Regions from separate parts of the Streptomyces sp. NPDC058525 genome, predicted to be linked through region 2. Evidence: riboswitches for the same ligand, from Rfam matches in the RefSeq annotation. Region 2 holds a riboswitch; each other region holds the start of a gene.
The links. A riboswitch is a leader RNA that binds a small molecule or an ion and turns the genes downstream of it on or off. The one in region 2 is predicted to bind cobalamin.
Positions count from the first base shown of each region.

Region 1 (10,138 bases), on a different contig from region 2:
GCCCGAGTGCCGTCTAGCTGCAGTTCAGGCCGGAGTGGGCCTCCGTGACGGCGGTGTCGAGCTTCTCGGTGTGCGGCTTGAGCGCGGTCACCGCGTCCCGGCCGGTGGTGTCGCCCGGCAGGGCCTCGTACGCGGTCTTCAGGTCCTCGGCCGCCTTCTTCACGGCGTCCTTGCGGGCCGCCTCCCAGGTGGCGGTGGACTCCGCCACGTCCTTCCAGTCGTCCTGGACGTCCGAGTACGCCTCCTGGATCTGCTCCTTGGTGGCATTGGCGGGATCCAGCGCCCTCAACTTGGCGTTGTCCGCCTTGAGTTCGTTCAGGTTGGTGCACAGCTCCGCGGCGGCCGCGGTCGGATCGTCCGTGGGTCCCGCGGCCAGGGCGGCGGAGGCGCCGCCGGCGGACAGCACCAGTGCGGAGACGGTGCTGACTGCGGCTGAAAGAACACGATTCATTGGATTTCACCCTTTCGGGGAAGTGACCCCCACTCGCTCCAAGCTGGCACAGCATCCCGAGTCGCGCACATCGATTCGCATGTGCGTTCGATTCTGGTGTCACGGAACCCGTCTCCGGCCGCGTACCTTATTGCGCATAGTTGGCAACTGCGGATCAGGCGCGAAAGGGGTCGTAGTGGCTTCTCCTGTGGTGTTGGGCATCGAGTCCTCCTGTGACGAGACCGGGGCCGGGATCGTCTCCGGCGGGCGGCTGCTCGCGCACGTGGTGGCGTCGAGCATGGACGAGCACGCGCGGTTCGGCGGGGTGGTGCCGGAGATCGCCGCGCGGGCGCACGTGCAGGCCTTCAACCCGGTCGTACGGGAGGCCCTCGCGCAGGCGGGGATGCGGATCTCGGACATCGACGCGGTCGCCGTGACGACCGGGCCGGGGCTCTCGGGCGCCCTCCAGGTCGGACTGGCCGGGGCGAAGACGCTGGCCTACGCGGCCGGCGTGCCGCTGTACGGGGTCCACCACCTGGCCGGGCACGTCGCCGCCGACACCCTGGAGCACGGCCCGCTGCCCGACCCGTGCATGGTGCTGATCGTGTCGGGCGGACACACGTCGCTGCTGTTCGTACGGGACCTGGTGCGCGATCCGATCCTGCACCTCGGCGACACCGTCGACGACGCGGCGGGGGAGTGCTTCGACAAGGTCGCCCGCGTCTTCGGCCTGCCCTACCCGGGCGGGCCCGCGATCGACCGGGCGGCGCGCGGCGGGAACGGCTGCGCGGTGGCGTTCCCGCGCCCCCTGACCCGGCCGGGCGACGCCCCGTACGCCTTCTCCTTCTCCGGGCTGAAGACCGCGGCCGCCCGCTGGGCCGAGCAGCACCGCATCCAGGGCGAGGAGATCCCGCTGGCCGACGGGGCCGCCTCGCTCCAGGAGGCCGTGGCCGACGTGCTCACGCGCAAGGCCCTGGCCGCCTGCCGCGAGTACGGAGTGCGGACGCTCGTCGTCGTCGGCGGGGTCGCCGCCAACTCGCGGGTGCGGGCGCTGGCGGAGGAGCGGTGCGCGGCCGCCGGTGTCGAACTGCGGGTGCCCCCGCTGACGTTGTGCACCGACAACGGGGCGATGATCGCCGCGGTCGGCGACCTGCTGGTGCGCGCGGGCGCGGATCCGGCCCAGCTCGACGTGTCCATCGACCCGTCGGCGCCGCTGGAGTACGCGGCCCTGCACCCGGTCGCCCGCTCCGCCGTCAGAGTCGCGTGAGCCGAGCGAGCCGGGTGGGCCGAGCGAGCCGGGCGAGCCCGGTGGACCGGGTGCGCGGGGTGGGACGGTTCAGCCGTGTGAGCCGCGAACGGCCGGCCCTCCCCCCTCCAGCGCCCCGCCGCCGGACGGCCGTTCGCGCCCGGGCAGGACGCTGACGAAGGGCACCCCGGTGCGGGGATGCTCGATGACCTCCGCCTCGACCTCGTACACCTCGGACAGCAGCGCGGCCGTCAGGACCTCCTCGGGCTTCCCGGTGGCGACGACGCGGCCGCCGGCCATGACGCAGATCCGGTCGCAGAAGGCCGCGGCGAGGTTCAGGTCGTGCAGCGCGACGACGGCCGTGACGCCCAGCCCCCGCACCAGCCGCAGGGCGTCGAGCTGGTGGCGCAGGTCCAGGTGGTTGGTCGGCTCGTCCAGGACCATGGACCCGGTGCGCTGCGCGAGGGCCCGGGCGATCAGCACCCGCTGCTTCTCCCCGCCCGACAGGCGGTCGAACGGGGCGTGGGCGAGGGCGTCGACGTGGAGCTCCGCCAGCGACCGCATGATGATGTCCCGGTCTTCGGCGTCGTCACCGGCGAAGGCCCGCTTGTGCGGGGTGCGGCCCATGGCGACCACGTCGTACACGGTCAGTTCGAAGTCCCCGGAGGTCTCCTGGAGTACCGCCGCGAGCCGTTGGGCGAGCCGCTTGCCGGGCATCCGCCAGACGTCCTCGCCGTCCAGCAGCACCCGGCCCGACGTGGGCCGCAGCGCCCGGTAGAAGGTGCGCAGCAAGGTGGACTTGCCGGCGCCGTTGGGGCCGACCAGGCCCATCACCTCGCCGGGCGACACGTGCAACGACGCCTCCCGGACGAGGGCCTTGCCGTTCACGAGGACGCTGACGCCCTCGGCTTCGAGGGACGCGGGCCCGTCGCCCGGTCGGTTCTTCGGGTTCGTCACCGGGCAGCCTTCCGTCGCATCAGCCAGAGGAAGAAGGGACCGCCGACCAGGGCGGTGAGGATGCCGACGGGAATCTCCTCCGGACTCATGAGCGTGCGCGCGGCCAGGTCCGCGCCGATCAGGAACGCGGCTCCCAGCAGGGCCGCGGCGGGCAGTGCCCGGCGGTGGTCGGCGCCCACGAGCAGCCGCACCACGTGCGGCATGATCAGCCCGACGAACCCGATCTGCCCGCTGACCGCGACGATCGTGCCGATCATCAGGGCCACCAGCGTGAACAGGGCGCCGCGGAAGCGGTGGACGTCCAGGCCGAGGGCCGCGGCGGCCTCCTCGCCGGCCAGCAGGAGGTTGAGCGGACGGCAGACGCCCAGCAGGACGGCCGTACCGACCAGGACCGCGCCGACCGGGATCCACACCGTGTCCCACGTGGTGCCGGCCAGTCCGCCGAGCATCCAGCGCAGCGCGGACTGCGTCTTGTGGGGGTCGTTGGAGGTGACGACCAGGAAGCTGGCCACCGCCGACAGCACCTCGGCCATGGCCACGCCCGCCAGCACCAGCCGTACCGTCGTCATCCGCCCGCCGGAGCGGGCCAGGAAGTAGACGGCGACCAGGGCCGCGAGGGCGCCGCAGAAGGCCGCGACGGGCAGGGTGAACAGCCCGAACACGGTGAGGTTCATGACCAGGACCAGCACCGCGCCCACCGACGCGCCCGAGGACACGCCCAGCAGCATCGGGTCGGCCAGCGGATTGCGGACCAGTGCCTGGAGCGCCATGCCGGCCACCGACAGGCCGGCGCCGACCACTCCGGCCAGCAGCACCCGCGGCAGCCGGACGTCGACGACGATCGTCTCCCGCACGGGGGTCCACGTCGGCTCGGCGAGCGCCGGGTGCACGCGGTGCAGCAGGATGCTCCACACCTGGTCGGCCGGGACGCTGATCGAGCCCACCGCGATCGCGGCCGTCGCGGCGCAGGCCACGAGGACCCCGAGGAAGGCGAGCACCAGGCCGTACGGGATCCCGGGCCGGCGCGCCGCGACCGGCGGCCGGCCCTCCTCACGGGGGCCGGCCGCCTCGGCCGCCGGGGCCTTCGCCTCGGTCACTGGACGCGGCCGGGGTGGAGCTGCTTCGCGAGCGACTCGACGGCTCCGGGCATCCGTACGCCGAGCACCGTGGAGGACAGGGGCAGCACCGCGAACCGCTGGTTCTTGATCGCGGGCACGTCCTTCAGCGCCGGGTGGGCGAGCAGGAACTTCTTCTTGTCCTCGACGGACTGGTCGCCGTAGTCGTAGATGACGATGGCCTCGGGGGCGCGCTGGGCGACCTGCTCGAAGGAGACGTCACCGAAGGCCTTGTCCAGGTCGGCGAAGAGGTTCTCGCCGCCGGCCCGCCGGATCATGTCGTTGCCGATGCCCTTGCCGCCCGCGGTGAAGGCCGTCTTGTCGCCGCTGTCGTACACGAAGAGCTTGACCGGGGTGACGCCGGCCAGCTGCGTCTCGACCTTGTCGAGGGTGGCGTGCAGGGACGCCAGCCGCTCCTCGGCCCGCTCGGGCACACCGAAGATCTTGCCGAGGGTGCGGATCTCCTCGTCCATGGAAGCCGCGTTCACCGGACCGGTGGGGCATTCCTCGGTGTTGAGGTGGGTGTTGATGCCGGCCTTGGTGAAGGCGGCCCGGCTGCGCCCCTCCTTCTCGTCGAAGGTGGACTTCCAGCCGCCGTAGACGAAGTCTGGCTCGGCCTCCAGGAGCGCCTCGAAGGACGGGTACTCCTTGGAGATGACCTTCACGCTGTCGTAGGCGCCCTGGTACTCGGGGAGGATCTTGTCGTCGAGGTAGCCCGTGCCCACCATCGACTTCTCCAGGCCGAGCGCCAGCATGACCTCGGTCGCGTGCTGGTTCAGGGAGACCGCGCGCTGCGGCGGACGCTGGTAGGTGGTGCTCACGCCGCAGTTCTCGACCGTGAGCGGAAAGCCCTTGGCTGTCGCGCCCGCCTTCGGGGTGGCGGAGGGCGTCGCGGCGCCTCCGCAGCCGGATATCAACAGGGCTGTGGCGAGGGCGGACAGCAGGGATTTCGAGGGGATGCGGGGCATGGGTGGTCCTCTCACCGCGGATGGGTCGGATGCGTCGGTCGGTCTTCACGCCCCGTCGCGGGGGACGGGGGTGGTGCGGGCCGGGGCAGGGCGGGCCGGGGCGGGCCTGATCGGCCCGGTCGGCCCGGGAGGGGGCGTGCGGCCGGGCCGCGGGAACTGCGGGCAAGCCGATGCGGGGTGGGGAGGGCTCGCGGGGGCGCACGGGGGGCGCGTACGGCGGCTCGTGCCACCCGGTCCCGGGACGACCGGGCACGACCGGGTACGACTGCCCCCGGTCCCGGGGCCGTTGGCGGGCCACGGGCCTCACGCGCCGTCGGGCTCGCGGCCCCCGGCCTACGGGACGAGCGGCTCTGGGGTGTCGAGGGCCGGGGTGTCGAGGGCCGGCACCGGACGCGGCTCGCCCTCGGCGTTTATCGCGACGAAGGTCAGTCTCGCGGTGGCCACTTCCGTGGTGGGGCCCGAGGCGTTCCAGCGCTCGGCCCTGACGCGCACGCCGACCGTCATCGACGTCCGGCCGGCGCGTTCCAGCTCGGCGTCGACGCTGAGCAGGTCGCCGGCGCGCACCGGTGCCAAGAACGCCATCCGGTCCACGGCCACGGTGACGGCGGGGCCGTCGGCGTGCCGTCCGGCCGCGGCAGCGGCGGCGTCGTCGATGAGCTTCATCACCACACCGCCGTGGATGGTGCCGTAGAGGTTGGTGTCGTGCTCGCTCATGATGTGGGCGAGCGTCACCCGGGAGTCGCCCGGGTTCTTGGAAGCGCACTCCACGGTGGCAGCGGTCTGGTCGGCCACGTCAACTCTCCTTCGCGAGTCGCGGCAGAAAGGCCCCGGAGAGTCTTCTTCGGGACCCCGCATGACGTACCGGCATGCGGGCAGTGGCAGGTCTTCGGACTCGCGGACACGCCTGCCGGTCTCCCGGCGGGCACCTAGTGGCCGTCGCTTCCCGGAACCGGTTCCGGTTCCAGTGCGTATGACGGCGGTCGTTCCCGCTCACCGCTGCGGGGCAGTCCCGGATTCCCACCGGGTTCCCTCTTACGACGCATCCCGCCTGGCGGACGGGGCGAACCAGCTGCGCTCACAGCCTACCCGGGCGCATGACGGCTCTGACCAGCCCCGCGGCCCGTCCGTGCGCGCACGGACGGGGACATTCTCCGCGTGCGGGCGGATCCCCGGTACGGCGGTGGTCCGCCGGGGCCGGGCACGGGCGCAGGGGTGTACTCCCGTGCGCCCCGCGTGCTCCTTCGACGGCTTCGGCGGCCCCGCGTACGGTTCCGGGCCATGAGCGGATACGCGAGGGAACCGGCCGCGTCCAGGGAAATCGGTTCCGAGGCCCTGCCTCCCCCCGACCAGTGGTCCACCGCCCCTGTGGTGGCGGCTCCGGTCTGCCGTTTCGAGAACTTCCTCGGCGCGGAACGCGCCGGCACCCTGCTGGACTACGCGATCTCCCGGCAGGCCGACTTCAACGCGGGAACCGTCCTCGACCCGCTCTCGGGCCAGGTCTCCCACAAGGGCCGCAGCTCGCTCGTGCTCCCCGTGACCAGCGCCGTGTTCAGCGCGCACCTCGCCGACTGCCTGCCGCTCGTACAGGAAATCCTCGGCCACCGGGCCGCGCTCACGCACACCCTGACCGTCCTGACGGCGCACGGCGAGGGCGGCCACTACGGCATGCACACCGACGCCTCACGGGTGCGCGACGTCAGCACGGCCGTGTCGGCGGTGTACTACCTGCACCGCGAGCCCCGCGGTTTCGAAGGCGGCCGGCTGCGGCTGTACGACACCCTGCTCCACGAGGGCGGGGCCCGGCCGGCGGAGTCGTACCGCACGATCGAGCCCGAGCACGACACCATCGTGTTCTTCCCGGCCAGCGCCTTTCACGAGGTCGTCCCGTCCACCTGCCCGAGCGGGCTGTTCGCCGACAGCCGGTTCACCCTGACGACGTGGATCAGCGGTACCGGGTCCGGGCCGGAGCCACCCGCCGAGCCGTTCGGGATCTGGCCGTGGATGGCCCGCGCCGCCGAACGCACCCGCCCGCTCGCGGACGCCGAGCGCGACCACGACGGGGCCCGGCCCATCGCCCTGCCGCCCGCCGACCCCGCGACCCGGCTCACCCTGCCCGTACCCCGCACGGCACCGTGACGGCCTGACCGCCGGGTGCGTGCGGGGTCGCCGGGTGCGTGCGGGGTTCGGGGGACCGGGGGGATCAGGGGCGCTGGGTCAGGTATCCGCCCATGGAGGTGAAGTACTCGGCCGCGGGCAGCTCCCGGCCGTCCTCGGTCCGCACCCGGGTGATGGCCAGCCCGTGGTTGCGGCCGGTGCGGGCGTCGGCGCCCGCGACGATCACCACTCCGTCGCCCTCGCGGTAGAAGATGCGGCCCGGCGTGCCGCCGTAGCGGCCCTCGGAGACGACCGCGGCCAGGACTTCGAGCCGCTTGCCCTTGTGGAAGGTGTAGGCGCTCGGGTAGGGCTCGGACTGGGCGCGGACCAGGCGGTCCAGGTCGGCCGCGGGCCAGGTCCAGTCGATGCGGCTGTCCTCGAGGGACCGCTTGTGGAAGAAGCTCGCCTGGGAGCGGTCCTGGTCGGTGTACTCGGCCCGGCCGGAGGCGATGCTGTCCAGCGCGCCGACGACGACCGGGGCGATGAGGTCGACGGTCCGGTGGAAGAGGTCGGTGGCGGTGTCCCGCGGTCCCACCGGTACGGCCTCCTGCCGCACGATGGCGCCGGCGTCGAGTTCGTCGTTCATCATGTGGGCGGTGACGCCCACTTCCGTCTCGCCGTTGATGAGGGCCCAGATCAGCGGGGAGAAGCCGGCGTACTTCGGCAGCAGCGCGTCGTGCACGTTCAGCGTGCCGTGGCGCGGGAGGTTGAAGACGCGCGGGGGCAGCCAGGTCCGCCAGTTGTTGGCGACGATGATGTCCGGGTCGGCCTCCTTGAGGCGTTCGAACAGCTCGTCGTCGTCGGGACGGTTGCGGATCAGCACCGGTACGCCGTGCTCTTCGGCGAGGTCGGCGACGGAGTCGCTCCAGATCTTCTCGTACGCGTGCTCGCTCTTGGGGTGCGTCACGACCAGCACCACGTCGTGCTCGGAGTCCAGGAGGGCTTGCAGGGTGCGATGGCCCCAGGTCTGGTAACCGAACATGACGACCCGCATGGGGTTCCTCCTCGGAGCAGGGGATGGCTGGTGTCGAGTAAAGCAAGGCTTGCCTAAGTTTGCAACGGTGTCTTTTTGTAAGCGAGTTGGTGGAGCCCCTGGTGTCGGCTGCCCGATTTGTCTATCGACAGCCGCCTCGGGATCAGCTTAGCCTTGCCTAAGTTCCGGGTCGCGGCTCCGTTGGCGTGCCCACAATCCGCCCTTCCGCCTTCCGCCCTTCCCGACGCTCGACCCGACGGCTGCCGGCCTGCCCGGCGCGGCGGCTGCCCCCCGCACGATGGGAGTGACATGGCTCAGGTCCGTCCTGGCGACGCCCCGTTGATCCACGACCTCATTGGCATCGGCTTCGGTCCGTCCAACGTGGCGATGGCGATCGCGGTCAGCGAGCACAACGCTCGCGCCGGAAGGCAGGAAGCGTTCACCGCTCACTTCTTCGAACAGCAGCCGCGCTTCGGCTGGCACCGGGGCATGCTCATCGACGACGCGACCATGCAGGTGTGCTTCCTCAAGGACCTGGTGACGCTCCGGAACCCGGCCAGCGAGTTCAGCTTCCTGTGCTACCTGAAGAGCAAGGGGCGGCTGGTCGACTTCATCAACCACAAGACCCTCTTCCCGCTCCGGGTGGAGTTCCACGACTACTTCGAGTGGGCCGCGGACCAGGTCGACGACATGGTGTCCTACGGCCACGAGGTCGTCGGGATCACACCGGTCGAACGCGACGGAGCGGTCGAGTACCTGGACGTCACGGTCCGCTCGGGGGAGGGGCTGGCCCTGCACCGGGCCCGCAACCTCGTCATCGGCACCGGCCTGCGCCCCCTCATGCCGGACGGCGTGGAGCGCACCGACCGCGTCTGGCACACCTCCGACCTGCTGACGAAGGTCGACTCCCTCGAAGGCGCCGACCCGTCCCGGTTCATCGTCGTCGGCGCCGGCCAGAGCGCCGCGGAGAACGTCGCCTACCTGCACCGCCGCTTCCCCGCGGCCGAGGTCTGCGCCGTCTTCTCCCGCTACGGCTACAGCCCCGCGGACGACAGCAGCTTCGCCAACCGGATCTTCGACCCGGACGCGGTGGGCGAGTTCTTCGCCGCCCCGCCCGGCGTCAAGCGCAGGCTGATGGACTACCACGGCAACACCAACTACTCCGTGGTGGACATCGACCTGATCGACGGCCTCTACCGGCAGATGTACCAGGAGAAGGTCCTCGGCACCGAGCGGCTGCGCTTCCTCAACGTCTCGCGGCTGGCCGCGGTCAGCCAGACGCCGGACACGGTCCGCGCGACCGTGCAGTCCCTCGTCACCGGGGAGGAGACCCCGCTGGAGGCCGACGTCGTGGTCTTCGCCACCGGCTACCGCCCCGCCGACCCGCTCGCCCTGCTCGGCGAGGTCGCCGGGCGGTGCCTGCGCGACGACGAGGACCGGGTCCGCGTCGAGCGCGACTACCGCATCGCCACCGACCCCGAACTGCGCTGCGGGATCTACGTGCAGGGCGGTACGGAGCACACGCACGGCATCACGTCGTCCCTGCTCTCGAACACCGCCACCCGGGTGGGTGAGATCCTGGACTCGCTGCTCGACCGGGGTCTGAAGGCCGATGCCGACGAGGTCCGGACCGTCGCCGACGGGTCGGGAAGCACCGCACGCTAGCCGGTCCGCCGGCCGGGTTTCGCCGGTGGAGCGAAGGGATAACGTACAGCGACATGGGCACGATTGCAGTCGAGCTCCCCGTGCCCAAGGGCACAACAGGGCTCCGTCGGCGGCGAGTTGTGGGTTCGCTCACGCTCTTGCTGATCCTTCTCGCGGCGGTGGTGGTGTCGTTGGCCGTCGGTGCCCGCGCGCTGAGTCCGGCCGAGGTGTGGCACGGGCTGACCGCGCCGCCGGACGCGGACCGGCGGCTCACCGAGATCCGGCTCATCGTGGAGACCGTGCGGGTCCCCCGCACGGTGCTCGCGGTCGTGGCCGGAGTGGCCCTGGGGGTCGGCGGGGCGCTGATCCAGGGGTACACGCGCAACCCGATCGCCGACACGGGCCTGCTCGGGGTCAACTCCGGCGCCTCCTTCGCCGTGGTCACGGTGATCGCGGTGTTCGGGTTCACCGACCCGTTCCAGTACGTGTGGTTCGCCTTCCTGGGGGCCGCGGTCGCCGGGGTGGTCGTGTTCGGCCTGGCGAGCATCGGGCGCGGGGCCGGCAACCCGCTGACGCTCGCCCTGGCCGGGCAGGGCGTCACGGTGTTCCTCGCGGCGATGACCACGGCCGTCGCCCTGTCGGACAAGGCCT
Region 1 covers NZ_JBHXNP010000036.1:131-10,268, forward strand. Annotated here, with positions in the region: gene ACFWP3_RS18455 (hypothetical protein) at 14-451, opposite strand; gene tsaD (tRNA (adenosine(37)-N6)-threonylcarbamoyltransferase complex transferase subunit TsaD) at 639-1,697, shown strand; gene ACFWP3_RS18465 (ABC transporter ATP-binding protein) at 1,767-2,633, opposite strand; gene ACFWP3_RS18470 (FecCD family ABC transporter permease) at 2,630-3,646, opposite strand; gene ACFWP3_RS18475 (ABC transporter substrate-binding protein) at 3,727-4,716, opposite strand; gene ACFWP3_RS18480 (acyl-CoA thioesterase) at 5,050-5,508, opposite strand; cobalamin riboswitch at 5,576-5,801, opposite strand; gene ACFWP3_RS18485 (2OG-Fe(II) oxygenase) at 5,995-6,852, shown strand; gene ACFWP3_RS18490 (methionyl-tRNA formyltransferase) at 6,917-7,864, opposite strand; gene ACFWP3_RS18495 (lysine N(6)-hydroxylase/L-ornithine N(5)-oxygenase family protein) at 8,153-9,508, shown strand; gene ACFWP3_RS18500 (FecCD family ABC transporter permease) at 9,562-10,138, shown strand, end outside.
Region 1: linked by a shared signal. The riboswitch ahead of ACFWP3_RS18480 (acyl-CoA thioesterase) and the one ahead of ACFWP3_RS27395 (ribonucleoside-diphosphate reductase subunit alpha) in region 2 are both predicted to bind cobalamin.

Region 2 (10,138 bases):
CACCGCCGTCGCCCTCGGCCACACCCTGTGGAACGGCCTCGCCGAGCCCGGAGTCGCCCTGGCCTTCGGCATCCTGATCACCATCGGCGAGCTCGCCCGCCGTGACCAGGGCGGCCGGCCGGGCCCCACCGACCGCCGCCCCGCGCCCCTCGCCTCCGCCGGAGCCCTCGCCTACGCCCTCCTCGGGCAGAACGCCGGGCAGCCCACCCACCACGGGGTCCTCCAGGTCGTCGTCGTGGTCGTCGCGGCCGCCCTCGCCGGGATCGTCCCGCACGTCGCCCGGGGCCACGCGCCCGCCGCGGACCACGTGGCCCGGCGGGTCCTCACCGTCGCCTTCGCCGCCGTCTGTTTCCAGCCGCTCTACAACTCGGGCCGGCTGGAGGAGCGGGTCGGCCAGGGCCCGTACCTCGTCCTGTTCCTGCTCTGCCTGCTCGGCCTGACCGCCCTGTGCGACGCCGTGCTCGCCGCCCTGCTCGCCGGGGCCCGCACCGGCTGGCCGTACGGGCCCCTGCTGCGCGACGAGCTGCGCGCCCAGCTCGGCATCGGCTCGGCGATCTGCGCCACCGGCGTGGTGATGGCCCTCGGCGTCGCGGGGGCCGGGCTGTGGGCCCTGCCCGTCTTCAGCGTGCCCCTGCTGCTGACCCAGATGTCCTTCCACCGGATCGCCGCGATCCGCACCACCTACCGCCAGACCATCACCTCCCTGGCCCGGGCCACGGAGATCGCCGGCTACACCCCGCCCGGCCACGCCCGCCGGGTCGCCGAGCTGAGCTGCGCCGTCGGCCGGGAGCTGGGGCTGTCGGAGCGGGAGCTCACGGTCCTGGAGTACGCGGCGCTGATGCACGACATCGGGCAGCTCTCCCTCGTCGACCCCGTCCCGGACGGCGCCACCGCGGTCCTGCCCGCCGCCGAGGCCCGCCGGATCGCCGGGCTCGGCGGGGAGGTGGCCCGCCAGACCGGGGTGCCGCCCGAGGTGGCCGTGGTCGTCGAGCGGCAGGCCGAGCCGTACCGGGAGCAGCCCGTCGCCGCGCGCATCGTGCGCGCGGTCAACGCGTACGACGACCTGGTGGGCGGGGACCGTCACCCGAGCGGCTCACTGGCGGCCCTGGAAGAGCTCCGCCTGGGCACCGGGCACGACTACCAGCCTGAGGTCGTGGAGTGTCTGGCGAGGGTTCTGGCCAGGGGCGGACGTGACAGAGTTGTTCCCGTCCCACCTGGGTAACCCATGGGTAATGAGCGGCCGTCCGAGTGGGCATGGTTGGATGCCAGTAAGAGTGAGAGTGAGAGTGTCCGCAAGGCTGCACCGTCGGACCGGCAGGCGGGAATCGTGAGGATCTTCGGGAAGGTACGGCATCGGCCCTCCGCCTCGTGGCGGCAGGCCACCGACCGCGCGTTCACGCTGATCGGGGACGGGCGGTACGAGGACGCGGGCGCGCTCCTGACCAGGGCCGCGGACCTGGAGCCCTGGCTCTCCGAGTCCTGGTTCAATCTGGCCCTGCTGCACAAGTTCCGGCACGACTGGGAACAGGCGCGGGCCGCCGGACTGCGGGCCGTGGCCCTGCTGGACCGCGAGACGGGCGCCCCGGACTGGTGGAACGTGGGCATCGCCGCGACCGCGCTCCAGGACTGGCCGCTGGCCCGGCGGGCCTGGCAGGCGTACGGGCTGAAGGTGCCCGGGGACGCGCACGGCGCGGGCGGGAAGAACAGCGGCGAACCGGTGGGCATGGAGCTCGGCAGCGCCGCCGTACGGCTGTCCCCCGAGGGCGAGGCCGAGGTCGTCTGGGGCCGCCGGCTGGACCCGGCCCGGATGGAGGTCCTCTCGATCCCGCTGCCCTCCTCGGGGCGGCGCTGGGGCGAGGTGGTCCTCCACGACGGGGTCCCGCACGGCGAGCGGGTCACCGCGGCCGGGCCCTCGTACCCCGTCTTCGACGAGATCGAGCTGTGGGCTCCGTCGCCGGTGCCCACCTGGGTGGTGCTGCTGGAGGCGGCCGGCGAGGCGGACCGCAACGCGCTGGAGCAGCTGGCCTCGGACGCGGGCTTCGCCGCCGAGGACTGGTCCTCGTCGGTACGGCTGCTGTGCCGGACCTGCTCGGAGAGCGAGATGCCGAGCGACGAGGGCGACGGGGAGCACCTGGATCCGCACGACCACAGCGAGCCCGGGCACCCGGGGCCGCTGGGGCACCGCACGGCCGGGTCGGGTGCGCTGTGGGTGCCCGAGCGGGAGTGCGGCATCGCGGCTCCGGCCGGGCTGGTGCGCGGGCTGCTGGACGGCTGGGTCGCCGACAGCCCGGACACCCGTGAGTGGCGGGATCTCGAGGAAGTCTGCTGAGCCGGGGGCCGTAGGCTGTACGGGCACATCGGTGACTTACGGAAGGCGTACGGCGGACATGGCGCAGCAGGAGAACGAGGTTGTCGAGGTCGCGGGCGAGGTGAACGACGGGTACGTCGTGGACACCGAGAACTGTGCGGAGCGCGAGCTCGCCCACCGCGAGCGCGGCACCGCCCGCCCGATCACGGTGGTCGGCAACCCGGTCCTGCACCGGGAGTGCAAGGACGTCACCGAGTTCGGCGACGAGCTGGCGCAGCTGATCGACGACATGTTCGCCAGCCAGCGGGCGGCCGAGGGCGTGGGCCTGGCCGCGAACCAGATCGGCGTCGACGCCAAGGTCTTCGTCTACGACTGCCCGGACGACGACGGCAAGCGGCACACCGGCATCGTGGTCAACCCGAAGCTGGTCGAGCTGCCGGCCGGCGCCCGCGTGCTGGACGACTCGAACGAGGGCTGCCTGTCCGTCCCGACGGCGTACGCCTCGCTGGCCCGCCCGGACTACGCCGAGGTCGAGGGCCAGGACGCGCAGGGCAACCCGATCAAGGTGCGCGGCACCGGCTACTTCGCGCGCTGCCTCCAGCACGAGACCGACCACCTGTACGGGTACCTGTACATCGACCGGCTCTCGAAGCGCGACCGCAAGGACGCCCTGCGGCAGATGGCGGAGGGCACCCCCCGCTACGAGACGGTCCCGAACGACTGACCGCTGCGCACGTGCGGCAGGGCCCCGCTTCCCGTGAGGGAGCGGGGCCCTGCCGCGTCGGCCTGCTGTCGGCTGCTGCTGCTACTTCTGCTGCTACTTCTGCTGCTACTTCTTCTGCGCGAAGCCCCAGCCGCTGTCGGCGGGCGCGGCAGCGGTGAAGGTGCGGGCGGTACGGGACATACGGGCCCTCCTGAGCTGTGACGAGCGAGCGGTGCACGGGCCGGGCGCGGTGCGGGGCGACGGGGCCGGGCGTCATCACGGTACGCCACCGCCCGACTACGCAAGGGGCTGCTTTGGGCCAAAGGCTGCCGGTTCTCGGCCAAGGTCGGGCCGGCGGTCAGGCCACCGCCCGCGGGCCCCGGAAGGTGCGCCGGAAGGCGTTCGGGGTGGTGCCGAGCGTCCGCAGGAAGTGGTGGCGCAGGGCGGCCGCGGTCCCGAAGCCGCAGCGGCCCGCGATCGCGTCGACGGTCTCGTCGGTGGTCTCCAGCAGCTCCTGGGCGAGCAGTACCCGCTGGCGCAGCACCCACTGGTAGGGGGTGGTGCCGGTCTCCTGGAGGAAGCGGCGGGCGAAGGTGCGCGGTGACATGTGCGCGCGCTCGGCGAGCTGCTCGACGGTGATCTCGTCCTCCAGGTGCCGGGCCATCCACCCGATCACCTCGCCCACCGTGTCGCACGCCGTGCGCGGCAGCGGCCGCTGGATGAACTGGGCCTGCCCGCCGTCGCGGTGGGGCGGTACGACCATCCGCCGCGCGATGGTGTTGGCCACCTCGGCGCCCTGCTCCTGCCGTACGACGTGCAGGCAGGCGTCGATCCCGGAGGCGGTGCCGGCCGCGGTGATCACCGGGCCCTCGTCCACGTACAGCACGTCGGGGTCGACCAGGGCGTTCGGGAAGCGGCGCCGCAGCGTGGGCGCGTGCATCCAGTGCGTGGTGCAGCGCCGGCCTTCCAGCAGCCCGGCCGCGCCCAGCACGAAGGCGCCGCTGCACACGCTCAGCACCCGCGCGCCCCGGTCCACGGCCCGGTTCAGGGCGGCCAGCAGCGGCTCGGGGTAGTCGCGGGTGGGCGCCGTCCGGTCGGCGGGGAGGCAGATCAGGTCGGCCTCCTCCAGCCGCTCCAGCCCGTGGCGGAGCGTGAGGTCGAACAGGCCGTCGCCGCTGACCACCCGGTCGTCCTCGGCCGCACAGACGGCGAAGTCATAGGTCGGCAGGCCCATCGCGCTGCGGTCGATCCCGAAGACCTCGCAGAAGATGCCCAGCTCGAAGGGGGCGACCCCGTTGACGACCGCCACGGCCACGTTGTTCAGAGGCATGGGCCCAGTGTGGCAGTAATTCGCTCCTTCATGACAGTCCTGCCACTGTCCGGTTTTCCCCGGCCTCGCGAGAGTGGAGTCATGAACACGCTCCTGAACTACCTCGCCGTCCTCGCCCTCGCCGCTCTCCTCCTCGCCCCCGCCCTGTACGGAACGGCCCGGGAACGCAGAATCGACCGGCAGCTGCGCGAAGCAGCAGCCGGCCGATCAGAAGCCCGCGAGACGGGCGGGGCCCGGAAGGCTCAGAAGTCCTCGTCCAGGTCGACCGTGCCCTCGACGGCGACCTGATACGCCGACGGACGGCGCTCGAAGAAGTTGGTCAGCTCCTGGACACCCTGGAGCTCCATGAAGGAGAACGGGTTCTGCGAGCCGTACACCGGCGCGAAGCCGAGGCGGACCAGGCGCTGGTCCGCGACGCACTCCAGGTACTCGCGCATCGACTCGGTGTTCATGCCCGGCAGGCCCTCGCCGCACAGGTCGCGGCCGAACTGCAGCTCCGCCTCCACGGCCTCCTTCAGCATGTCGGTGACCTGCTGCTGGAGGGCGTCGTCGAAGAGCTCCGGCTCCTCCTTGCGGACCGTGTCCACGACCTCGAACGCGAAGTTCATGTGCATGGTCTCGTCGCGGAACACCCAGTTGGTGCCCGTGGCCAGACCGTGCAGCAGGCCGCGCGAGCGGAACCAGTACACGTACGCGAAGGCGCCGTAGAAGAACAGCCCCTCGATGCACGCCGCGAAGCAGATCAGGTTCAGCAGGAAGCGGCGGCGGTCGGCCTTCGTCTCCAGCCGGTCGATCTTCTCGACCGAGTCCATCCACTTGAAGCAGAACTGCGCCTTCTCGCGGATGGAGGGGATCTCCTCGACCGCGTCGAAGGCGGCCGCGCGGTCGTCCGGGTCGGGCAGGTAGGTGTCGAGCAGCGTCAGATAGAACTGGACGTGCACGGCCTCCTCGAACAGCTGGCGCGACAGGTACAGGCGCGCCTCCGGGGAGTTGATGTGCTTGTAGAGCGTCAGCACCAGGTTGTTCGAGACGATCGAGTCGCCCGTCGCGAAGAACGCGACCAGACGGCCGATCATGTGCTGCTCGGCCGGGGTCAGCTTCGCGAGGTCCGCGACGTCCGAGTGGAGGTCGACCTCCTCGACCGTCCACGTGTTCTTGATCGCGTCCCGGTAGCGCTCGTAGAAGTCCGGGTAGCGCATCGGGCGGAGCGTGAGCTCGAAGCCCGGGTCCAGGAGGTTCTTGTTGTCGGTGGAGCTCATTACTGGCAGGCCTCGCAGGACTCGGGGTTCTCAAGGGAGCAGGCCAGCGCGTCGGCGTCGACGGCCTGCGGAAGCGGGGTGGCGGCGGCCGGGACGGCGGACGCGGACGCCGCACGGGCGATCTTCGTCGCCGGGCGCGAGCGCAGGTAGTAGGTGGTCTTCAGACCCTGCTTCCAGGCGTACGCGTACATCGAGCTGAGCTTGCCGATGGTGGGCGTCTCCAGGAACAGGTTCAGCGACTGCGACTGGTCGAGGAACGGGGTACGGGCCGCCGCCATGTCGATCAGGCCGCGCTGCGGGATCTCCCACGCCGTGCGGTACAGCTCGCGCACCTCGGCCGGGATCCAGCCGAAGCCCTGCACCGAGCCGGAGGCCTCGCGCAGCGCCTCGCGGGTCTGCGCGTCCCACACGCCGAGCTGCTTCAGCTCCTCCACCAGGTACGCGTTGACCTGGAGGAACTCACCGCTCAGCGTCTCGCGCTTGAAGAGGTTGGAGACCTGCGGCTCGATGCACTCGTACACGCCCGCGATCGAGGCGATCGTCGCCGTCGGGGCGATGGCCAGCAGCAGCGAGTTGCGCATGCCGGTCTTCGCGACCCGGGCGCGCAGCGCCTCCCAGCGCTCCGGCCAGTTCAGCTCGACGTCGTAGTGGTCCGGGTGCAGTACGCCGCGCGCGGTGCGGGTCTGCTCCCAGGCCGGCAGCGGGCCGCTGCGCTCGGCGAGGTCGCAGGAGGCCTCGTACGCGGCCAGCATGATGCGCTCGGAGAGCTTGGTGGACAGGGCCTTCGCCTCGGGGGAGTCGAAGGGCAGCTTCAGCTTGAAGAAGACGTCCTGGAGGCCCATCGCGCCCAGGCCCACCGGGCGCCAGCGGGCGTTGGAGCGGCCGGCCTGCTCGGTCGGGTAGAAGTTGATGTCCACCACGCGGTCGAGGAAGGTCACGGCCGTGCGGACGGTCTCGTCCAGGCGCTCCCAGTCGATCTCCCCGCCGTCGGCTCCCTCCACGACGAAGGCGCCCATGTTGACCGAGCCGAGGTTGCAGACGGCCGTCTCGCCGTCGTTGGTGACCTCGATGATCTCGGTGCACAGGTTGGAGGAGTGGACGACGGTGCCCGGCTCGGCGGTCTGGTTCGCCGTGCGGTTGGAGGCGTCCTTGAAGGTCATCCAGCCCTGGCCGGTCTGCGCGAGGGTGCGCATCATCCGGCCGTACAGGTCGCGCGCGGGCATGGTCTTGCGGGCCAGGCCCTCGGCCTCGGCCTTGCGGTAGGCGGCGTCGAAGTCGTCGCCCCACAGGTCGACCAGCTCGGGCACGTCGGCCGGGGAGAACAGCGACCACTGGGCGTCGGCGTTGACCCGGCGCATGAACTCGTCCGGCACCCAGTGGGCCAGGTTCAGGTTGTGCGTACGGCGCTGGTCCTCACCGGTGTTGTCGCGGAGCTCCAGGAACTCCTCGATGTCGGCGTGCCAGGTCTCCAGGTAGACGGCGGCGGCGCCCTTGCGGCGGCCGCCCTGGTTCACGGCGGCGACGGAGGCGTCGAGGGTCTTCAGGAACGGCACGATGCCGTTGGAGTGGCCGTTGGTGCCGCGGATCAGCGAACCGCGGGCGCGGATGCGGGAGTACGAGAGACCGATGCCGCCGGCGTGCTTGGAGAGGCGGGCGACCTGGTGGTAGCGGTCGTAGATCGAGTCCAGCTCGTCCAACGGGGAGTCCAGCAGGTAGCAGGAGGACATCTGCGGGTGGCGGGTGCCGGAGTTGAAGAGCGTGGGGGAGGACGGCAGGTAGTCGAGGCGGCTCATCAGCCGGTACAGCGAGGCCACTTCCTCGAGGGCCTGCACGGACTCGTTCTCGGCCAGACCGCAGGCCACGCGCAGCATGAAGTACTGCGGGGTCTCGATCACCTGGCGGGTGATCGGGTGGCGCAGCAGGTAGCGGCTGTGCAGGGTGCGCAGGCCGAAGAAGCCGAAGCGGTCGTCGGCGCCCTCGGCGAGGGTGTGCTCAACCAGCGCGTCCAGGCGGCTCGCGTGGATCCGTACGAACTCGGCCGTGCGGTCGGCGATGAGGCCCTCGCGGTGGCCGACCTCGACGGAGGCCGAGAAGGAGGTCGAGCCCTGGCTCGCGGCCTCGTCGCGCACGGCCAGCGTCAGCAGGCGCGCGGCGAGCCGCGAGTACGCCGGGTCCTCGGAGATCAGCCCGGCGGCGGCCTCGGTGGCCAGGCCGCGCAGCTCGGCCTCGTCGGCGGCGGTGCTGCGGCCGCGCAGCGCGGCGGCCGCGACCCGGCCGGGGTCGGTGTCGGGGAGGTCCGCCGTCAGTTCGGTGAGGGTACGCAGCAGCGTGGCCCCCGGGCCCTCGGTGTTGTCGCCAGAAACGGACTCGGCGCGCGGTGCGGAAGGCGCGATGGTCACGGCGGGAGCTCTCCCTCGCTCGGCCCGGATCGACGGCGGGCGGGCACGGGGAGGCGCATGCGGGCGTGGCAGGCACGCGTAGACCGCACGGCGTCCACCGGCCCAACCGCGAGGCCCGGACGTATCGGCACCCGGTTCGGTCGACCCGGGCGCACCATCGGCAGGTCCTCGGACTTCATGTCCGGTAAGCGGACACTTCATACCGTTGCGGGACAGTTCCGGATTCACACCGGATTCCCCTGCGGCGACAGCAGGCATGAGCATACATGTGGGGGGCCGCAGATGCGTGACCCCCCACATGTTGTGTCGGTGTGGCTACAGCTCCAGACGGTACGTAAGCAAGGTGAGCCCGGGAACAGGCGCCCAATCCCGCTCCGGCGTACGGATGAAACCGAGCCGCTCGTAGATCCGCTGGGCCCCCGTCATGCCGCGCTGGGTGGACAGCACCAGGTGCGTGACGCCCGCCAGCTCCCGCGCGCGGGCCATGCAGGCGCGCACCAGCGCCTCGCCGGCGCCGCGTCCGCGCGCCTCGCGGGAGACGGCCAGCATCCGGAATTCGGCCTCGCCGGGGCCGGCGATGTCGGCCAGCGGACTGCCGGGCGGGGCGAAGGTCACCCCGCCGAGCACGGCCCCCTCCTCGGCGGCCACGAGCACCTCCCCGTCGGCGGCCCGCCCGGCGACATCGCGCAGCACGCCCGCGTAGAAGGCCTCACCGGAACCCAGGAGTCCGTCGCCCAGATAGGCCTGCGCGGTGATCTCACCCAGCTGCTCGTACTCGGCGGGCAGCGCCGCCCTGATCACGATGTCCATGTGGTCGAGTGTGCAGGACGGGTGTCGGCGCCCGGCGCTATCGTCGGAGACAGCACCGTCGATGAAGGTGAGTGAGGCATGACCGTGATGACCGACCGGCCCCACATGCTGACTGAGGACTTCGAGGCCGTGGCGCGGATAGCTGCAAGAGAGGTCGAAGGTCTGCGGCTGGAATTCATCGACGGGGTCATCAGGAGCAAGGCAGTGCCGGACGGAGATCACGACCGTATCGTTCTGTGGCTAGCACGCATCTGCATGCAGCACCGGCCCGAGTTGTGGCTCCACGTGGAGCGGGGGTTGGCTGTCGGGGACTACCGCTCGGGTCGCGCCCGTCCTGATGCGGCTCTCGCGCTTGATGATGCGTTCGTCGGCCAGGGAGAGTGGGCCGACCCCGCCCCGGTCCTGATGGTCGTCGAGGTTACCTCGTACGACACTGACACCGACCGGCGCGACCGCGTGGAGAAGCCCCTCGCCTACGCGCAGACTGGCATCCCTGTGTACCTGCTCATCGACCGGGAGGCTTGCGACGTGACCGTGTTCAGCGAGCCGGACGGCCGCCGATATGCGAACACCCACACGGTGGAGTTCGGCAACGACGTTGAACTCCCCGACCCGGTTAACGTCACCCTCCAGACCGAGTCCCTGAAGGACTGGGTGCGCTGAGCGGCACGAAGGCCCCGCCGCGTGCAGCGGCGGGGCCTTCGTGTGCGAGGCAGGGTTCAGCAGCAGCCGAAGCCCTCGCGGGGGTCGGCCTCGCGGGCGTCCGTGCGGGCGCGTTCGAAGGCGCGACGGGTCATGACCTGCGCGTCCGGGTCGTGGCCGCGGGCGTGGGCGACGTAGCGGTCGTACGCCGCCTCGCCCGAGAACTCGCGTACGAAGTACCGGACCCTGGCCAGCCGCTCCCGCAGGGCGGTCATGCCACCGGCTCCTTGACGTGACCGCCGCCCGAGTCGAGCCCGGCCGCGGTCAGCTCCGCCCGCTCCTCGGCGGTCGGGAACAGCCCGGCCGGCGCGATGATCTTCGACTCGGTCCACGGGACCTCGGCCAGCTTCGCCGACTCCGGGTTGCTGATCGCCTTGAAGCAGGTGCGGGCCGCGTCGGCCAGCACGATGATGATCAGCAGGGCGAACAGGGCGCACAGGACCCCGTCCACGGTGGCGTTGGTGACCACCGTCTGCATCTCCTCCATGTTCTTGGCGGGCGGCAGCACCTTGTCGGCGTCGATGCCGGCCTGGTACTTGTCGCGCTGGGCGAAGAAGCCGACCCGGACGTCCTCGGAGAAGATCTTCTGGTAGCTCGCGGTCAGCGTCACCGTGGCGTCCCAGGCCA
Region 2 covers NZ_JBHXNP010000067.1:27,322-37,459, reverse strand. Annotated here, with positions in the region: gene ACFWP3_RS27425 (HD-GYP domain-containing protein) at 1-1,222, shown strand, start outside; gene ACFWP3_RS27420 (tetratricopeptide repeat protein) at 1,328-2,329, shown strand; gene def (peptide deformylase) at 2,388-3,032, shown strand; gene ACFWP3_RS27410 (helix-turn-helix domain-containing protein) at 3,370-4,341, opposite strand; gene ACFWP3_RS27405 (hypothetical protein) at 4,423-4,629, shown strand; gene ACFWP3_RS27400 (ribonucleotide-diphosphate reductase subunit beta) at 4,584-5,600, opposite strand; gene ACFWP3_RS27395 (ribonucleoside-diphosphate reductase subunit alpha) at 5,600-7,999, opposite strand; cobalamin riboswitch at 8,141-8,284, opposite strand; gene ACFWP3_RS27390 (GNAT family N-acetyltransferase) at 8,315-8,809, opposite strand; gene ACFWP3_RS27385 (Uma2 family endonuclease) at 8,888-9,472, shown strand; gene ACFWP3_RS27380 (CstA-like transporter-associated (seleno)protein) at 9,529-9,726, opposite strand; gene ACFWP3_RS27375 (carbon starvation CstA family protein) at 9,723-10,138, opposite strand, start outside.

Region 3 (10,138 bases), on a different contig from region 2:
GCCGCTCTCCGACATGCCGCCCAACGCGATGACGTGCACACCTGCCAGGGCCCGGCCGGGCAGGCTCGGGTGCAGCGGCGCCAGGAGCCGGCGGACCTCGTCCTGGATGGTGACGGTCGGGCGATCGCCGATGCGGATCGACATCGGGAAGCGGCCGTCGACGACGAGCCGGTTGATCTGCTCGTGAAGGTGACGCTGGTACGCAGCGTAGGTGTCGGTGACGGTCACCTCGTGGGCCAGGCTCCGGCGGGTGCCTTCCTCAGGGTCGTCGCAGTGCATGAGGACGAGCGCGTACTCGCTCTCCTCGGCGGCCCGCAGGTCGGTCTCGTACACGGACAGCAGGAGGCGGGCCCGGTCCGCGGCCTGGGCGGTGCCCAGGCTTTCCCGTACGGCGACCGTCGCGGCGACGGACGCCTCCAGCATGGGGATGCCCCGGTCCAGCAGGCGCACCGGCGCGGAGAACGGGTGTCGGGAGCGTTCCAGGTAGGAGGTGGCGAGGACGTCGGTGACCTCCTCGACCGGGCCGGTCTCGAACCACCAGCGGGCCATGCCGTCGGCCTTGATGGTGGCCCAGCGCGGGTCGTAGTGGTCGAGCGGGCCGGCGGAGCTCGCGGCCGGGCCCATGCGCCGGGCCAGGATTCCGATCTGCTTGGTCTTCCCCGTGTTGTCGGGACCGCTGAACGCGACCGACACGGGGAGGGGGTGCGTGTCGCTGCTGTGCTGGCTGGACATCGGCTTCCCTTCAGTGGTGATGCGCGGCAAGAGAACGAGTTGGCTCCGGCCCCGGCCGGGGAGACAGGCCGGGGCCGGAGTGCCTATGCGGTTCCGTCGGTCAACGGGATGTCCTCGACACTGAGCGACGGATTCGCCAACGGCATCTGTCCGGACGAGTACTCGGCCTGGACCAGAAGCCCGACCACGGCGAGTCCGGCCGCCGTACCGAGCGCCCAGACCCAGCTCAAGGCCGTCTCCAACGGGTCGGATAAGGGAGAAGGGATCACCAGCTCGGCCCCCGAACCGTGCGTTCCTGTGCCGCACCGGGCCCTCCCGAGGGCGGGTTCGTACGGGTCCGTGCGCTGTCAGCGGGCATCGCCACCGTCGGTTCCTCTCACGTGTCCGGGCAGGCACCAACAGGTCCTGAACGGGGCCTCTTCGAGCCATTCGGAGATCTGCGGGGTGATGTTCAGTGAACGGCGGTCCGCCCTCCCGGGACAGGGCCCAGGATGTAGTCCTGCGTAATCCCGCGCAATCCAGGTGGGGAGGGTGACGGGGTGCCGAGGAACCCGGCCGTCGCGGATCTGATCAAGCAGGCATGCCAGGAACGAGGCTGGGGCCCGTCAGAGTTGGCACGTGCCCTTGGCCTGGCAGAAAGCGGCGATCCGAGGCGCCTGCAGCGCCAGCACGCCCGGCGATGGATCGAAGGGGAGCGGACTCCCGACCACTGGTGGCCCTACATCTCGCAGGTACTGGGGCTGAACCCCCAGGCGATCAACCTTCCGGAGCCCATGCCGGCGACACCCCACACAGATACCGTTGCATCAGTCCTGCACCTGGGAAGGAGCGACGTGGAACGTCGGGAGTTCATCCTCGCCTCCAGCGGATACGCCCTGTCCGCACTCGGCCTGCCCGACATGGACAGCATCACCCGCCGGACCAAGACCGCCACGCCCGGAGCCGTCCGCGTCGGCCAGGGCGAGGTCGCCGCCGTACGCCACATGGTCAAGGCCCTCGGCGACTCCGCCTCCGAACTCGGCGGAGGCCACGCCCGCCACCTAGCCGTCCGCTACCTCACCCACGACGTCGCCCCCTGGCTGGAAGGCCGCTTCACCGAAGCCACCGGCCGCGACCTGTTCGCCGCCACGTCCCAGCTCGTCCACCTCGCCGGCTGGATGGCCCAGGACGAAGGCGACACCCCCGAACTCCGCGGACTAGCCCAGCGCTACTACGCCCACTCCTTCCGCCTGGCCGCCGAAGCCGGCGACCCGGAGCTGTCCGCGACCGCGCTCCGCGGCCTCGCCGTGCAGTGCGTCGACCTCGGCTACAGGGCCGAGGCCGTCCAGCTCGGCGAAGCCTGCGTGGAGTACGGCCGCAACCTCGACAACCCCCGCGCCGTCGCCTACTACGAGGCCACCCTCGCCAACGCCGCCGCCCAGGACGACGACCGCCGCATGGCCACCAAGCACCTCGCCATGTCCGAGGCGGCCATCGGCAAGCCGGCGGCCGCGGGCGGAGACTCCTGGGCCGCGCACTACTCCCCCGGCCGCTGGGCCCACGAGTCCGGCATGATCCTCTCCCGCCTCGGCGACCTCGACGCGGCCGAAGAACACCTCCACCTCGCCCTGGACATCCACGGCCTCGACCGCCGCCGCACCCGCGCCATCGTCCTCGCCGACCTCGGCGGCGTCCGCCTACGCCAAGGCGACGTGGACGGCGCCATGGTCACCTGGCGCGAATTCCTCGACTGTGCGGACGGCATCCGCTCGGTGAAGGTCCAGGCCGCCCTCCAGGACATGCGCGTACGCCTCCGCAGGTACAGCGGAGTCCCAGAGGCCCAGGAACTACGCGAGCGGGCGGCCAGAATCACGGGCTAGCAGGAGCCCCACACCATCACCCGCTCCGCGGGAAGGCTTATTGCCTACCCGCAAGGCCAGTGCGGGGACCTGATACAGGTTTCGCTACCTCATCAAGGGCAAGAGTCGAGCCCCCACGGCCCGTCTATTCCATCACTCACCGACATGCCTCCGACGGGGGCCTCAGGTTCTGGGATGGCGAGGGCGTCTTGCGCGAGTGCCGACCCTGGATGGCTGGGGCGGGGAACTCCATCCCGACCACCGTCGCCCCAGGACAAGCCGATCAGACACCGCACCGGGCGTCCGCTCCACATACGTGTGGCCGACGGCGGACGGTATGGGAGCTGGGGGGCTAATGCTTGCTCTCCTCCCACCAGGCCTCATTGCGGCAGAACGGATCGGTGCCGACCGCCAGACGTGGCAATCTAGCGACAACCCGCTACCAGAAGGCAGGAAGCTGTCGTGACTTTCCCCGACGATCGTCTACATCATCTGGCAGGCGCGCTCACGCATATGGCTTCGCGCGTCTCAGACCACATCGAGCGAATCGACCACGGAAACGTGGCAGCTATTGACGACCTAGCCGTCACCCTCAGGTCACTCGTCGGATCAGGTAAAGGTAACGGGGTTCTACTAACAGCTTGCAGAGGGTTCAGCATCGAGTACCCAACACTTCAGGCCTCGCGCGCCCCGGTACCCTCGGGTGCCTACATGTCGATCGGCTCCCTACCCGTCGAAGAGCCCGGGGCCGTGATGCATGGCGCCAGACAATTGACACTCTCCAAATGGATACAGGAACCCGTCCTTCGCTGTTCCACGAAATCCGGTCCCGCTTCATACAGCTGGGACAAGTTCATTCGGGAGTACGCCAACAAGTGGGGTGGCGCCCATTTGGACTCACAGGTACCGGAGGAGCTGTTCGCAATCGACCGAAATGCGGCCGCCGGGCTGGTGATGAGCGCCTACCTGCTGCGCACTGCCGGTGTAGCAGTATGGGGGTTGACCCAGCACGTTCTGCAAAGAACCCTGACCGTATGCACCGAACCGGGATACAGTGGAATCTTCACCGCTCCGGGATCTAATTCACCAACACCTGAATATCGCAAGCAATACGGGCAGCTCCAATGGCTGACCCTCGCCCCAGACAGTATGGACTTCGGCTGGTACGTGGATCACTTCAGCCAGACGAACACCCTGCTTCTCGCCTTTGGCAGCATTCCCTACGATGTCCGCTATCAGCCAGAGGGAGCAGAGCCACAAGAGACGGTCGATCCCACACCTCCTCTAGGACCCCGGCGCCCGCCACTCGTACCACCACCCACCAAGGATTCGTTGCGCGCAGGCACTGCTAGCGGAGTGATCATGCCAATCCAGCAACTACAAGCAACCTCGACTGGATCCGCGGATACCGCGGGAGCCTGAGCATCAACCCCACGCTCATGCGCAGCGCCCCCCAGTACTGTCGCCAAAGCTTGCCTAGGCCAACAGGCATCCCGAACTGCGCCTGAGCGGACGAGCTAGCCGTGCCGGAGGCATGCCAGGTAGGGCGGGGAACAGCGGTAGGACACCCGTCTTCGGGACCCGCCCGCTCAGCGGCCGGGTCCTTCGTCAGACCTTCAACGCGGGGGCGTACTTGGCCTCGTCCGGCCGTAGAGGGGTTGAGGTGGGAACTCGCAGCGAACCGCTCCTCAGACGCCGTTGCCCGCCACACGCGACCGCCTTTGGCAGTGGCGTTTTCTATCGTCTGGGCATGGAGTTAGGACGCAGCATGCATCGCAGGGCCGCGGATCACATGGCCGAGGCATGGGCAGAGACTGATTGGGGCGCTCGGGCCTTAGCTGGCATGTACCGGTGGACGCGCGACGAGGAGTGGGCGGATCGCATCGCGGTGCTCGGGCAGCCCTATACCGGTTGGGACATGGGGCAGCTGTTCGCGCTGCGCTGTCTCGCCGGCCTCTGGATGGAGGGCCTTCTGACCGTAGCCGAGGTTGAGGTCGGAGTCGGACCGAGACGCGATGCCGAGCGCAAGGCCAATCAAACTGCCCTTAAAGGGCTTCAGGCGGGGGTATCGGCAGAAGTTGATACCAGCCAGCGAGGAGCAGATGATGACGGCTCGGTGAGATGGGAAGTTCCTCTACCGGGGTACTTCTGTGACCCTGAGTCCCGTGATTCTCTGCCGGACACCCTAGCTCCGGACTGGGCTCCATTGGAAATCGGCAACACGGACGCAAGTACCACGTGCTTTCATCTCGCTCGCTTCGGAGCCGTAGCGCGCTGGCCCTACGGTGACGAGAAGGTGACCGTCGTGCAGACTCGCCCTCGGATCCTCATCCAACGGTGGCGGGGAGGCCACGCCGCCCCCAACAAGGCCATGGAGGATCTTGTCAGCTTCTCCAACTGGATTGCGTACGGTCGGATGCTCGGTCCGAAGCGGGTGCGCGGCATGATGCATGCATCGAGGGTGAGTGTCCGGCCCGACAGCTAGGTGCACAACTGCCGAGCGGCGGAGACGGCGCTGGAGCTACACGAGAGCGCGGCACGTTGCGCTACGGGCAGATCAGCGGCCGCGGCCGTGCCACAACGTGCCAGTAGGACCGGTAACCAGCGGTCAGCGAGGGGTACACCGAGACGCCCACAGCAAGTCGAATGATGGAAGTTCTCGCAGGTCAGGGCTCTCACAGCACCCAAGTACCGGGTGATTCCCAAGCTTATAGCGCGGGTTCGATTCCCGTCATCCGCTCCACAGCAAAGCCCCAGGTCAACGACCTGGGGCTTGTTTGTTGTCTAGACCTATCGGGGCCAGCGTGCCATGCGCGGCTCCGCAGGGCTGCTCGGCTCGCGTCGGGGCCGGGAAGTAGTATCGCGAGACGCCCTCGCCGGTCAGGCGTGCTCGTCCGGCGGCTGCTGGGCGGTCTGGACCGACCAGCTGGTGACGTTGTGCCAAGTGCCGGCCGGTACAAAGATGGCCCAGCCGTCCTCGACCTCCCGCTCGAAGTCGAGTCGATCCTCCGTCCGGCCCATCTGGACGCGGCCCCGGCCTGCGTTGAGTCGTAGGAATTGGTCGGTCTCCGGGTGCGCCTCCAAGCCGATGTCCTCACCCACCGGGATCGACATGAGGGTCAACTGAAGGTACTTCCCGGTCCAGGCGACCGCGCGGTAGTTCGTGTTCTCGAGGGTCGCCTTCTCCAGGTCGAAGCTTTGAGGTTCCGGCCCGATGTCCTTGGTGGTCATCCGTCTCTCCCTGTCGACGAAGGCGTTACGCGGTGGCGGTCCTGCGCCGACCCGCGTCAACGTTCCCAGAGCCCCAGGCCTTTCTGACCACAAGATGGACGCCGCATCCCGTTACCGCGGGGTGCCTCAAGGCGAGACCTCCTGTGGCTGGTCGCACAGTTGTGGGTCTGGCGTGGCCGTGGCCGATTCTGCGATGCTTCCGCCTGACAAGCGACGGCGGAACGAGGAAGCCGGTGAGATTCCGGCACGGTACCGCCACTGTGTAGGGGGAGCGACTCCGCCATGGCCACCGCCCCATCCCGGGGTGGGAAGGCCGGAGAAGCGTTGATCCCGAGTCAGGAGACTCACGCCGTCGCACCTCGATGTACGGGGCGGATTTCCCCAGGAGAGGCGGTGGCACTCGTGTGCCTGCGTACCCACGGCGGCAGCTCTGCGGTGCCCGCGGCCCTGCGGGGCCGGCCTGCCCGGCTTGACGCACGGGCCCCTTCCCTCAGGTTCTGACGACCCCCTTCCTCAGCAGGTCCCTTCCCGTACGCCGCATCACGCGCGCCCCGGAGTGCCGGTGCGCACTGTCCACGTATGCCACCAGGAGTCACTGTGTCCGTACGATCCGTCATGCCCGGCCGTCGTCAGGCTGCTGCGGCAGCCTTCCTCACGGTCGCCCTCACGCTCACGGCGTGTGGCAGTGACGCCGACCCGCCCGCCGACGCCAAGGCCCAGGCCGCCGGGGAGGGCTGCATCAAGGACTTCGACCCGGCCAAGGACTACTTCCCGGTCAAGTCGACGGTGGAGCACGCCAAGAACTTCACGCTCCGGTACGAGAAGAGCTACCAGGTCCTCACCGTCAACGAGCCCTTCCCCAAGGGGAAGCCGGAGTCGTACGTGCTGGTCAAGTGCGGTGCGCCGAAGCCGGAGCTGTCCGGTGAGCTGGCGTCCGCGCAGCAGGTCACGGTTCCGGTCAAGAGTCTGTACTCCGCCTCCACCACCCACCTTCCGCTGCTGACCGAGACCGGCACCCTGGACGTCCTGACGGGTGTGGCGAGCGCCGCGAACATCTCCTCCGCCCAGGTGGTCGAGCGGGTGAAGGCGGGCAAGGTCACCGAGTACGCCAAGGACCGCACCCTCAACGCCGAGACGGTGATCGGCGCCAAGCCGGACGTGCTGATGACCCAGGGCACCGACGACCCGCAGTACCCGAAGCTGCGTCAGGCCGGGATCGCCGTGGTCGCCAACGCCGAGTGGCTGGAGCCGAGTCCGCTCGGCCGCGCCGAGTGGGTCAAGGCGATGGCCGCGCTCACCGGAGCGGAGAAGCGCGCCGGCGAGGTATTCGACACCATCGAGGGCGACTACCGGAAGGTCGCCGAGAAGGGTGCGCAGGCGGTCGCGGCGGGCAAGCCCGTCGAGGTGCTGCCCGGCACGATGTACCAGGGCACCTGGTACATGCCCGCCGGTGGCAGCTACGCCGCCCAGCTGATCAAGGATGCGGGCGGCACGTACCCCTGGGCCGGTGAGGCGGGTACCGGCAACCTCCAGCTGAACTTCGAGGCCGTGTACGCCAAGGGCGGCGCGTCCCCGGTCTGGATCGCCGACCAGAAGTGGACGTCCACCGCCGACGCGGTCAAGGCCGACAGTCGGTACGGACAGCTGAAGGCCCTTTCCGGCGGTGTGGTCTGGACGAACACGAAGGCGCTGGGCCCCGGCGGCGGCAACGACTACTTCGAGCGCGGCGTGCTGCGCCCCGACCTGGTCCTCGCCGACCTCTTCGCGCTCATCCACCCGGACCAGGCGAAGGACCACACCTTCACCTTCTACACGCAGGTGCCCAAGGCGTGACGACCCACATGGCAACCGCGCCGACCGCCTCGCCGGACGCCCCGCGGGCGCTGCGGCCGGGACGGCGGCGCCTCGCTGTCGTCCTCGCCCTCGCCGCCGGCACCGCCGCGCTGTTCGTTCTCACCATCGCGACCGGCTCCCACCGTGTGCCGGTCGCGGACGTGGTCCGGGTCCTGTTCGGCGGCACCGCCGAGGACCCGCGATGGACGGTGATCGTCGAGCAGGTCCGACTGCCGCGCGCGCTGACCGCCACCGCCGTCGGCGCCGCCCTCGCGGTGGCCGGCGTACAGATGCAGACCCTGTTCCGCAACGCGCTGGCCGACCCGTTCTCCCTCGGGGTGAGTTCGGGCGCCAGCATGGGCGTCGCCGCCGTGGTCGTCGGCACGGGCGGCGTCGCCGGTAGCTTCACCGGAAACCTGGCCGGCCTGGGCCGCCTGGGTGTCGTACTCGCCGCCTCGCTCGGCGCCGCCGCCGTACTGGCCCTCGTCCTGCTCCTCTCGCGGTGGGTGCAGTCGGCCGTCACCCTGCTCGTCATCGGAGTCATGATCGGCTCGGCGGCCACCGCGGTGGTCGGCGTGATGCTCGTCTACGCCCGGCCCGAGCGCGCCCAGCAGTTCGTCATGTGGGGCCTGGGCAGCTTCAGCGCCACGACCTGGCCCGACCTCCAGGTCATGTTGCCCGTCATCGGCGCGGGCCTGCTGACCGCACTGCTGACCGCCAAGCGTCTCAACGCCTTGCTGCTCGGCGAGGACTACGCCCGCACCATGGGGCTGAACGTCCGCCGAAGCCGAGACCTGGCGCTGCTCGGCACCTCGCTGCTCGCCGGCGCCGCGACCGCGTTCTGCGGACCCGTCGCCTTCCTGGGCCTGGCCGTCCCGCACCTGACCCGGGTGGCGCTGGGGACCTCGGACCACCGGGCGCTCGTCCCGGCGTCGATGCTCGCGGGAGCGTTCCTCGCGCTGGCGTGCGCGCTGCTGAGCCAGCCGCCCGGCACGGACTCCGTACTGCCTCTCAACGCCATCACCTCGCTGTTCGGCGCCCCCGTCGTCATCGCGTTCCTGATCCGCAGCCGCCGCGGCGTACAAGGAGTGGCCTCGTGACCGACACCATGACCGAACCCGTCAAGCACACGGCCGGCGGAAGGGACCACCCCGGCGGCCTGGCCACCCAGGGGCTCGCCGTCGGCTACCGCACCCGGTCACCGCGCCGACGGGGAGCCGGCCGGGCCGTGCTGTCGGCGCTCGACCTTCAGGCGCGGGCCGGTGAACTGACCGTACTGCTCGGGCCCAACGGCGCGGGCAAGTCCACGCTGCTACGGACCCTGTGCGGGCTCCTGCCGCCGCTCGACGGCCGGATACGCATCGGCGGGGCCGACCTTGCACACCAGCCGCCGGCCGCTCTCGCCCGACGGCTGGCCGTCGTACTGACCGACCGCGTCGACCCCGGGCTGCTGTCCGTACGGGAACTGGCCGGGCTCGGCCGCCACCCCCACACCGGGTTCACCGGCCGCCTCACGGCCGCGGACCACGCCGCCGTCGACTGGTCGCTGAAGGCGGTGGGCGCGGAACATCTGGCGGACCGGCCGGCCGCCGAACTCTCCGACGGCGAACGCCAACGCGTCCTGACCGCACGCGCCCTCGCCCAGGAGCCCGAGGTCGTCCTACTCGACGAGCCGACCGCCTTCCTCGACGTGCCCTCACGCGTGGCCCTCACCGTGCTGCTGCGCGACCTCGCCCGGGACAAGGGCCTCACCGTCGTGGTCAGCACCCACGACCTGGAGCTGGCCCTGCGCGTGGCCGACGCCGCCTGGCTCGTCGACCGCGGCTCCCGCGTCCACGCGGGAGCGCCCGAGGACCTGATCCGCAGCGGCGCCGTCGCCGCCGCCTTCGACGCCGACCACCTGGCCTTCGATCCGGTCTCCGGCAGCTTCGGGCTGCGCCGCACCGCGCGGGCTTCCGTAGCGGTGGATGCGGCACCCGATGTGCTCCCGCTCCTCGAACGGGCCTTGGCCCGGGAAGGACTGGCCGTCGCGGACCCGGGCGACCCGGACGTGCCCACGCGGGTGAGCTGCGACGGAGAGGACCGGCTCACCCTCACCGGACCGGACGGGCAGGTCGTCCGCATCCGCAGCTTCCACGAGCTGACACGGACGGTACGGACATGGTGACCGCAGTCATCACCCCCGGTGTCCTGGCGCGGGTCTCCGGCATCGGGCCGTACTTCGCCGTGGCCACCGGGGCCCGCCCTGTGGGCGGCGGTTTCCGGCGGCTGGCGGAGCTGTATGGCGACTCGGACGCGCTGGCGGAGTGCCTACGGGTCGTCGCCGGGCGGCTGGGCACCGACCAGCCCCGGGTGGCCGCGTCCACCCTGCACCTGGGCACCGCCTCCCGGCTCTGGTCGATCGCCCTGGCCTGCGCCGCACTCACCGGCCGCGTGCCCGACCTGGGCCCCGACCGCCTGTGGTGGCGCATGCCCGCCTCCGGCCCCCTCGACCTGTGGCTGCC
Region 3 covers NZ_JBHXNP010000001.1:169,352-179,489, reverse strand. Annotated here, with positions in the region: gene ACFWP3_RS00860 (nucleotidyltransferase domain-containing protein) at 1-732, opposite strand, end outside; gene ACFWP3_RS00855 (hypothetical protein) at 816-962, opposite strand; gene ACFWP3_RS00850 (tetratricopeptide repeat protein) at 1,566-2,591, shown strand; gene ACFWP3_RS00845 (hypothetical protein) at 3,033-3,992, shown strand; gene ACFWP3_RS00840 (hypothetical protein) at 4,321-5,055, shown strand; gene ACFWP3_RS00835 (cupin domain-containing protein) at 5,451-5,801, opposite strand; cobalamin riboswitch at 5,975-6,168, shown strand; gene ACFWP3_RS00830 (ABC transporter substrate-binding protein) at 6,399-7,634, shown strand; gene ACFWP3_RS00825 (FecCD family ABC transporter permease) at 7,631-8,734, shown strand; gene ACFWP3_RS00820 (ABC transporter ATP-binding protein) at 8,731-9,801, shown strand; gene ACFWP3_RS00815 ((2Fe-2S)-binding protein) at 9,795-10,138, shown strand, end outside.
Region 3: linked by a shared signal. The riboswitch ahead of ACFWP3_RS00830 (ABC transporter substrate-binding protein) and the one ahead of ACFWP3_RS27395 (ribonucleoside-diphosphate reductase subunit alpha) in region 2 are both predicted to bind cobalamin.